2 regions of the Streptomyces sp. UC4497 genome follow, and region 1 is predicted to be linked to the other one. Evidence: riboswitches for the same ligand, from Rfam matches in the RefSeq annotation. Region 1 holds a riboswitch; the other holds the start of a gene.

Region 1 (3,772 bases):
CCAGCTCACGGATGAGCGTCAGGTAGCCCTGCGCCTGCTCGGCGGGGGCGAAGGGGTGCAGCTGGCCGAACTCGGGCCAGGTGACCGGCTCCATCTCCGTCGTCGCGTTGAGCTTCATCGTGCAGGAGCCCAGCGGGATCATGCCGCGGTCCAGCGCGTAGTCGCGGTCGGCGAGCGTCCGCAGGTAACGCAGCATCGCCGTCTCGGAGCGGTGCTGGTGGAAGACGGGGTGCGTCAGGTAGTCGTCCTCGCGCAGCAGGCCGCCCGGCAGCGTGTCCGCCGCCTCGGCGTCCAGGGCCTCGACGTCCCCCTCGACACCGAACGCGCTCCAAACGGAGCCCAGTTGGGCCCGTGTGGTGGTCTCGTCACAGGAGAGCGAGACGTGATCGGCGTCCACGAGGCGCAGGTTGACACCGCCCTCGCGCGCGGCGGAGACGACCTCGGCGGCCCGGCCGGGCACCCGCACGGTGAGGGTGTCGAAGTACGCGCCGTGCACGACCTCGACGCCGCCCGCGGTGAGTCCCGCGGCGAGCACGGTGGCGTAGCGGTGGGTGCGCCGCGCGATGGACTTCAGGCCCTCGGGCCCGTGGTACACGGCGTACATGCCGGCCATGACGGCGAGCAGCACCTGCGCGGTACAGATGTTGCTGGTCGCCTTCTCGCGGCGGATGTGCTGCTCACGGGTCTGCAGGGCGAGTCGGTACGCCTTGTTGCCGTCGGCGTCGACGGACACACCGACCAGACGGCCCGGCAGCGAGCGCGCGAACTTCTCGCGTACGGCCATGTATCCGGCGTGCGGACCACCGAAGCCCATCGGGACACCGAAGCGCTGCGTCGTACCGACGGCGATGTCCGCGCCGAGTTCGCCGGGCGAGGTCAGCAACGTAAGAGCAAGAAGATCGGCGGCGACGGTGACGATGGCACCCAGCTCGTGCGCCTGGTCGATCACGGGCTTGATGTCCCGCACGACACCCGAGGCACCGGGGTACTGCACGAGCACACCCACGACACCGCGCTCGGCGACCTCGGCGGGGATGCCCTCGCTCAGGTCGGCGACGACGATCTCGACGCCGGTCGGCTCGGCGCGCGTCTCGATGACGGCGATGGTCTGCGGAAGGGCGTCGGCGTCGACGACGTACACGCCGTTCTTGACCTTGCCGACGCGGCGCGACAGGGCCATCGCCTCGGCGGCCGCGGTGCCCTCGTCGAGCAGCGAGGCACCCGAAGTGGGCAGGCCGGTCAACTCGGCGACCATGGTCTGGAAGTTGAGCAGCGCCTCGAGGCGGCCCTGCGAGATCTCCGGCTGGTAGGGCGTGTACGCCGTGTACCAGGACGGGTTCTCCATCACATTGCGCAGGATGACCGGCGGCGTGAACGTCCCGTAGTAACCGAGGCCGATCATCGAGCCGAGCACCTGGTTGCGCTCGGCGAGCGTCTTGAGCTCGGCGAGCACCTCGGCCTCGCTACGGGCGGCCGGAAGGTCGAGCGCCTCGGCGCTCTTGATCACATCGGGCACCGCGGCCGCGGTCAGCTCGTCCAGCGAGCCGTAGCCGACCTGCGCGAGCATCTTGGCCTGAGCGGCGTCATCGGGGCCGATGTGGCGCTGCTCGAAGGGGATTCCTCGCTCCAGCTGCGAGAGCGGAATACGATTGGCGGTCATTGGCGGAGGCCTCCTGGTCATTGCGACCTACGAGGGGCACCACGGCGCGGGTACCCGGACGGCCTCCCCCTCTGTCATCTCAACCTGAGAGCTTCACCGGCCCACCCCGCGAGAACACGGAACACACCGGCTTGCACCGTCGGTGAGAGCGGAAACCGTGCACCCCGCCCTGCTTTCCAGAGTGACCTCGTCCGTGCGGTACAGGGGCCTGAGAGATTCCGGGGAGGATTTGCTCCTTCGGCGCCCCCGACTACTGTCGGAAGACTCTCCCGCACGGGGTCAGCAGCCACTCGCCAGCCTACCAGCGGCTACTTGGCCGCAGCCCCCGAGTGGCCGCCTTCCGCAATGTGCTCTTTCGTAGTGCTTACAGACGAGTTGCGATCATCGCGATCAGTTGGAGGGCCCGTGCAGACCGATGTTGATCCGCGCAATCTGATCGGCCGCAAGGCGTTCGACCGCAACGGAGCCAAGATCGGCACCATCGACGAGGTGTACCTCGACGACGCGACGGGCGAACCGGAGTGGGCCGCGATACGAACCGGCCTGTTCAGCCGCGACGCCTTCGTCCCGCTCGAACCCAGCGACTTCACGGACGGCACGCTGCACGTGCCCTTCGAGCGCTCCCTGATCAAGGACTCCCCCGACTTCGGCGTCGGCCGCCACCTCTCCCCCGAGCAGGAACTCCAGCTCTACGACCACTACGGTCTGGACATCACGGCTCCTCAGTCGCCCGACGTCACATTCGGCAAGGTCGCGGGCGCGGAGGACGACCCGACCTGAACCTCGGCGCCCTCCACCAGCGGAAGCGGATCCGCCGACTCCAGCTCGGGATCGTCGACCCGGAAGGTCCGCACCCGCCCCGGCACCAGCGCATACGGCGTCTCGAACCGCACGGTCACCCGCCCCAGCCCGCTGCCCTGCACCCACCCGGGCCCGAACTCGGCATGCCGCACATCGTGCCCGGCCAGCCATCGCCGCTCGACGGGCTCGGCGGCCTCCACCGGCTCGGCCGCGTCCGCCTCCCCCTCCGGCTCCTCGGCGGCCGCTTCCTCCGCGGCCGCTTCCTCCGCGGCGGCGAACTGCGCGAACAGGTCCTCCTGCGTGAAGTCGGCGAGCCCGCTGACACCGACCCCCAGCAACCGCACACCACCGGTCGTGTCCACGCTCTCCAGCAACCGCGCCGCGGCCTCCCGCACCACCCCGGGGTCGTCCGTCGGCCCCCGCAGCGTCTCGGAGCGCGTCAGCGTCGAGAAGTCGTAGCGCCGCACCTTGAGCACCACGGTCCGCCCCGAGCGCTCGGCCGCTCTCAGCCGCTCCACGCACCGGCCGGCGAGCCTGCGCACCTCCATCCGGACCCGCACCCGGTCATGGATGTCCACGTCGTACGTGTCCTCGACCGATACCGACTTGGAGTCCCGCTCGGCGACGACCGGCCGCTCGTCGCGGGCCAGCGCCATCTCGTACAGATGGCTGCCGTGCGCCTTCCCGAGGAGGCGCACCAGCTCGTCCTCGCCGGCCCCCGCGATCTCCTCCACGGTCAGAATCCCGGCCCGCCGCAGATGATCCGCCGTCGCGGGCCCGACGCCGGGCAGGATCCGCACGGACCGCGGCCCGAGCAGCGCGCGCTCGGTACCGGGGCGTATGAGCACGAGCCCGTCCGGCTTCGCCTCCTCCGAGCCGATCTTGGCGAGCATCTTGGACGCGGCGAGCCCCACGGACCCGGTCAGCCCGGTCACACGCCGGATGTCGGCCCGCAGCCGCCGCCCCACGGCCTCCGCCGAAGCGGCGTCCCAGGCCGCCTCACCGGCCTCCAGATCGACGAACGCCTCGTCCAGGCTCAGCGGCTCCACGAGCGGCGAAAGGGCGCCGAGGAGCCCCATCACCTGCTCGCTGATCTCCCGGTAGAGCCGGAAGCGCGGCACCAGGTAGGCGGCATGCGGGGCGAGCCGGCGCGCCTGTCCCATCGGCATCGCCGAGTGCACCCCGAACTTCCGCGCCTCGTACGACGCCGTGGCCACGACACCGCGCGGACCGAGCCCGCCCACGACGACCGCTTTCCCGCGCAGGCTCGGCTTCGCCGCCTGCTCCGCAGAGGCGTAGAAGGCATCCATG
Region 2 (3,772 bases), on a different contig from region 1:
AGCTCCCGGAGAACTCGGTGTACTCGTCGGCGGAGAGCAGGTCCTTCGGCTCGTCGGCCAGCCGGACCTTGAACAGCCAGCCGCCCTCGAACGGGGCCGAGTTGACCAGGGCCGGGTCGTCGACGACGTCCTGGTTGATCTCGGTCACCTCGCCGTTGACGGGGGAGTACAGGTCGGAGACCGACTTGGTCGACTCGAGCTCGCCACAGGTCTCGCCCGCGGTCACGGTGTCACCGACCTCGGGGAGCTGGACGAACACGATGTCACCGAGCGCGTTCGCGGCGTGCTCCGTGATGCCGATCGTGGCGACGCCGTCCTCGACGGCCGAGAGCCACTCGTGCTCCTTGCTGTAACGCAGCTGCTGGGGGTTGCTCATGATGCGAATTCTCCTGTACGCGGGAAGGTGCTGGTGACAGAGGGGGAGCGTGCGCTACTTCTGGCGCTTGTAGAACGGCAGGGCCACGACCTCGTACGGCTCGTGCTTGCCGCGGATGTCGACTCCGACACCCGCCGTACCCGCCTCGGCGTGCGCGGGGTCCACGTACGCGATCGCGATCGGCTTGCCGAGCGTCGGGGACGGGGCGCCGGAGGTGACCTCGCCGATCACCTTGCCGTCGACGACGACGGACATCCCGGCGCGCGGGACGCGGCGGCCCTCGGCGATGAGGCCGACGAGCTTGCGGGGCGGGTTGGCCTCGGCGCGCTCGGCGGCGGCGACCAGCGCGTCGTGGCCCACGAAGTTGTCCCCGTGCGAGGTCTTCTCGAACTTCACGACGCGGCCGAGGCCGGCGTCGAAGGGCGTGAGGTCGGTCGTCAGCTCGTGCCCGTACAGCGGCATGCCCGCCTCCAGGCGCAGCGTGTCCCGGCAGGACAGGCCGCAGGGGACGAGGCCGTACTCGGCGCCCGCCTCGGTCAGCGCCTGCCACAGCTTCTCGGCGTCGGCGGGGGAGACGAACAGCTCGAAGCCGTCCTCTCCGGTGTAGCCGGTGCGCGCGATGAGCGCCTCGACACCGGCGACGGTGCCGGGCAGACCCGCGTAGTACTTCAGGCCGTCCAGGTCCGCGTCCGTGACGGACTTCACGATCGCGGCCGAGGTCGGGCCCTGCACCGCGAGCAGCGCGTACGCGTCGTGGTCGTCGCGGACCTCGGCGTCGAAGCCGGCGGCGCGCTCGGTCAGGGCGTCGAGCACGACCTGCGCGTTGCCCGCGTTGGCGACGACCATGTACTCGGTCTCGCCGAGCCGGTACACGATCAGGTCGTCGAGGATCCCGCCGTCCTCGCGGCAGATCATCGTGTAGCGGGCGCGGCCGGCGCCGACGGAGCCGATGTTGCCGACGAGGGCGTGGTTGAGCAGGTCCACGGCCTCGGGCCCGGACACCGTGATCTCGCCCATGTGGGAGAGGTCGAAGAGGCCGGCCCGCGTGCGCACGGCGTTGTGCTCGTCGCGCTCGCTGGCGTAGCGCAGCGGCATGTCCCAGCCGGCGAAGTCGGTCATGGTCGCGCCGAGCGAACGGTGCAGGGCGTCCAGTGCGGTGGTGCGGGTCATAGCTGGTCTGCTCCCAGGGGCATGACGGCGATGGCGGGGTCTCGCGTACGAGACGTCCTCCCCATCTGTCATCGGAACCTGAGAGGTTCGCCCCGAGGGGGCTTGCACCTTGGGTGGGGGCGCCGTGTCACAAAGGCGCCCCACTTTTCAGATCTGCCTCGCCCGCGCGGTACGGGGCCTGAGAGATTCAAGGGAGGAACTTGCTCCTTCGGCGTCCGGGAACTCGTCGATACGACTCGGTACCCGGAACTCTCCCGCGCGGATTCAAGCGGCCGGTATGCAGTTGCGGGCACATCATTGCATGCCCGTCCGACAGGGAAACCCCTTGAGGGGCATTACCTTCTCTTTACACTTGAGGGGCAAGGGTGACGTGACCGCAGCGGGGAGGACGATCACGGTGCACAAGGCAGTGGCGGGGGCTTATGCGGTGTCGGCTTCGGCGCCGGTGGTGGCAGGGGTGATCCCCGGCCAGCGCTCGGTGCGGGACCTGCGCGGCCGCCGTGGTCACACACCACGAAGGCTCGCGTTCGCGGCGGGCGACCTCGTCGTGCTCTCGGGCCTGCCGGGCAGCGGCAAGTCGACGCTGATGCGGCGGGCCGTCACGGAGATCCGGATCGATTCGCAGGACACCCGCGAGCGCTGGGCCGCGCGCATGCCGCGCTACCTGCCGTACGCGCTGTACCGCCCGCTGGTCCGCGTCGCGCACTACGTGGGGCTGCGCCGGGCGATGCGCTCGGGCGTGAGCGTCGTCGTGCACGACTGCGGTACGCAGGCGTGGGTGCGCCGCTGGGTGATCCGCACGGCGCGGCGGCGCGGGGTCGCCGTCCACCTGATGCTGCTCGACGTACCGGCGGACACGGCCCTCGAAGGGCAGCGGGACCGCGGCCGCGGGGTGTCCCGGTACGCCTTCGCCCGGCACCGCCGTGCGGTGGGCGCGCTCGTCAGCTCGACGGAGCGCGGGGACCTGCCGGTCGGGATGGAGTCGGCGGTGCTGCTCGACCGGGCGGCGATGGAGGCGCTGGGAGGGATCACGTTCGGCGACTGACGCGGGGGCCCGCCCGGTAAGCGGCCGGCCCGGTAAGCGGAAGTAACCGCACCGTGTCCCCTTGTGTGTACGAGTTAAGGTCGGGCGGGCACAGCAGCGGGCAGAACAGCAGAGGTTGATGGCAGTCATGGAGTTCCCAGGCACCCAGGAGCCGGGTCACGGTCACGCCCAGGGGCACGAGGGCGGCTACGCCCACCCCGCGCAGGGCTGGCCCGCCAACGAGTTGGAGCAGGTCCTCGCCGCGGCGCTCGGCCAGGAGGCGGGGTCTTCGGCGGGTGGCCGGATCGTCGAGGTGCTCGGCCGCAGCCATGTGTGGATACCGCTGCCCAGGGGCGGTTCGAACGCCAGCAGGGACCTCGATCTGCCGAGCCTGGAGATCGCGGGCCAGGCCTACGTCCCCGTGTTCAGCTCCGAGCAGCAGTTCATGGCGGTCACCGGCGGCCGCATGGACTGCACGGTGGCCCCGGCCGTGGAGTTCGCGCGCGGGCTTCCGCCGCAGGTCGGCATCGCCGTGAACCCGGACGGCACGGTCGGCGTACCGCTGCCGCCGCCGGCCGTCGCCGAGCTGGCCCGCAGTGGTCGCACGCCGCTGGACGGCCCGGCGACGGGTGGCCGCGTGGTGCTGAGCGAGCCCGACTGGCAGGTCGACCCCATGGACTTCCTGGCCGCGGTGCGCGAGGAGTTCGACGGGCTCGGCACGGTGCTGAGCGCCCGGCGCTGCCTCGCGACGGTGGAGGACGCCGAGCCGTCCCTGTTCATCGGCGTGGAGCTGTCGCAGTCCGTGGGCGCCCCGAGCGGCGCGGGGGACCTTCCGCTGGACGCGCTGGGGCGGGCGCTGGGTCGCGCGCCGGTGGCCTGGGCGGTCAACCTGGTGTTCCTGGACGTGACGCAGGACCCCGTCGCGGACTGGTTGCGTACACACGTACGGCCGTTCTACGTACGAGAAGGGTGACGGCGTCCGTCAAGTCGGTGTCAGTATCGCCGCTTAAGCTGGTTTCATGACGTGACCGGACGGCGCTTCGCTTTCCGGCCACGTGTGGAAGCACGGACGTATTTGAAGAGCCGAAGGGGCGGTTACGGGTGAGTGCGTCGGGCACGGCCGCGGCCGGACAGGTCGAGCACATGCTGCGCCAGGTGACGCCGGGACGCTACGACGCGTACGAGGCGCTCCTCAAGGCCCT

The links. A riboswitch is a leader RNA that binds a small molecule or an ion and turns the genes downstream of it on or off. The one in region 1 is predicted to bind glycine.
Region 2: linked by a shared signal. The riboswitch ahead of gcvT (glycine cleavage system aminomethyltransferase GcvT) and the one ahead of gcvP (aminomethyl-transferring glycine dehydrogenase) in region 1 are both predicted to bind glycine.

Annotation. Positions count from the first base shown of each region.
Region 1 is NZ_JBTYHB010000005.1:350,971-354,742, forward strand. Features, by position in the region: gene gcvP (aminomethyl-transferring glycine dehydrogenase) at 1-1,660, opposite strand, end outside; glycine riboswitch at 1,847-1,942, opposite strand; gene ACYSUO_RS10470 (PRC-barrel domain-containing protein) at 2,066-2,440, shown strand; gene ACYSUO_RS10475 (DNA polymerase IV) at 2,383-3,772, opposite strand, start outside.
Region 2 is NZ_JBTYHB010000051.1:24,877-28,648, reverse strand. Features, by position in the region: gene gcvH (glycine cleavage system protein GcvH) at 1-376, opposite strand, end outside; gene gcvT (glycine cleavage system aminomethyltransferase GcvT) at 431-1,546, opposite strand; glycine riboswitch at 1,602-1,703, opposite strand; glycine riboswitch at 1,704-1,813, opposite strand; gene ACYSUO_RS39230 (AAA family ATPase) at 1,974-2,591, shown strand; gene ACYSUO_RS39225 (enhanced serine sensitivity protein SseB) at 2,719-3,543, shown strand; gene ACYSUO_RS39220 (enhanced serine sensitivity protein SseB C-terminal domain-containing protein) at 3,672-3,772, shown strand, end outside.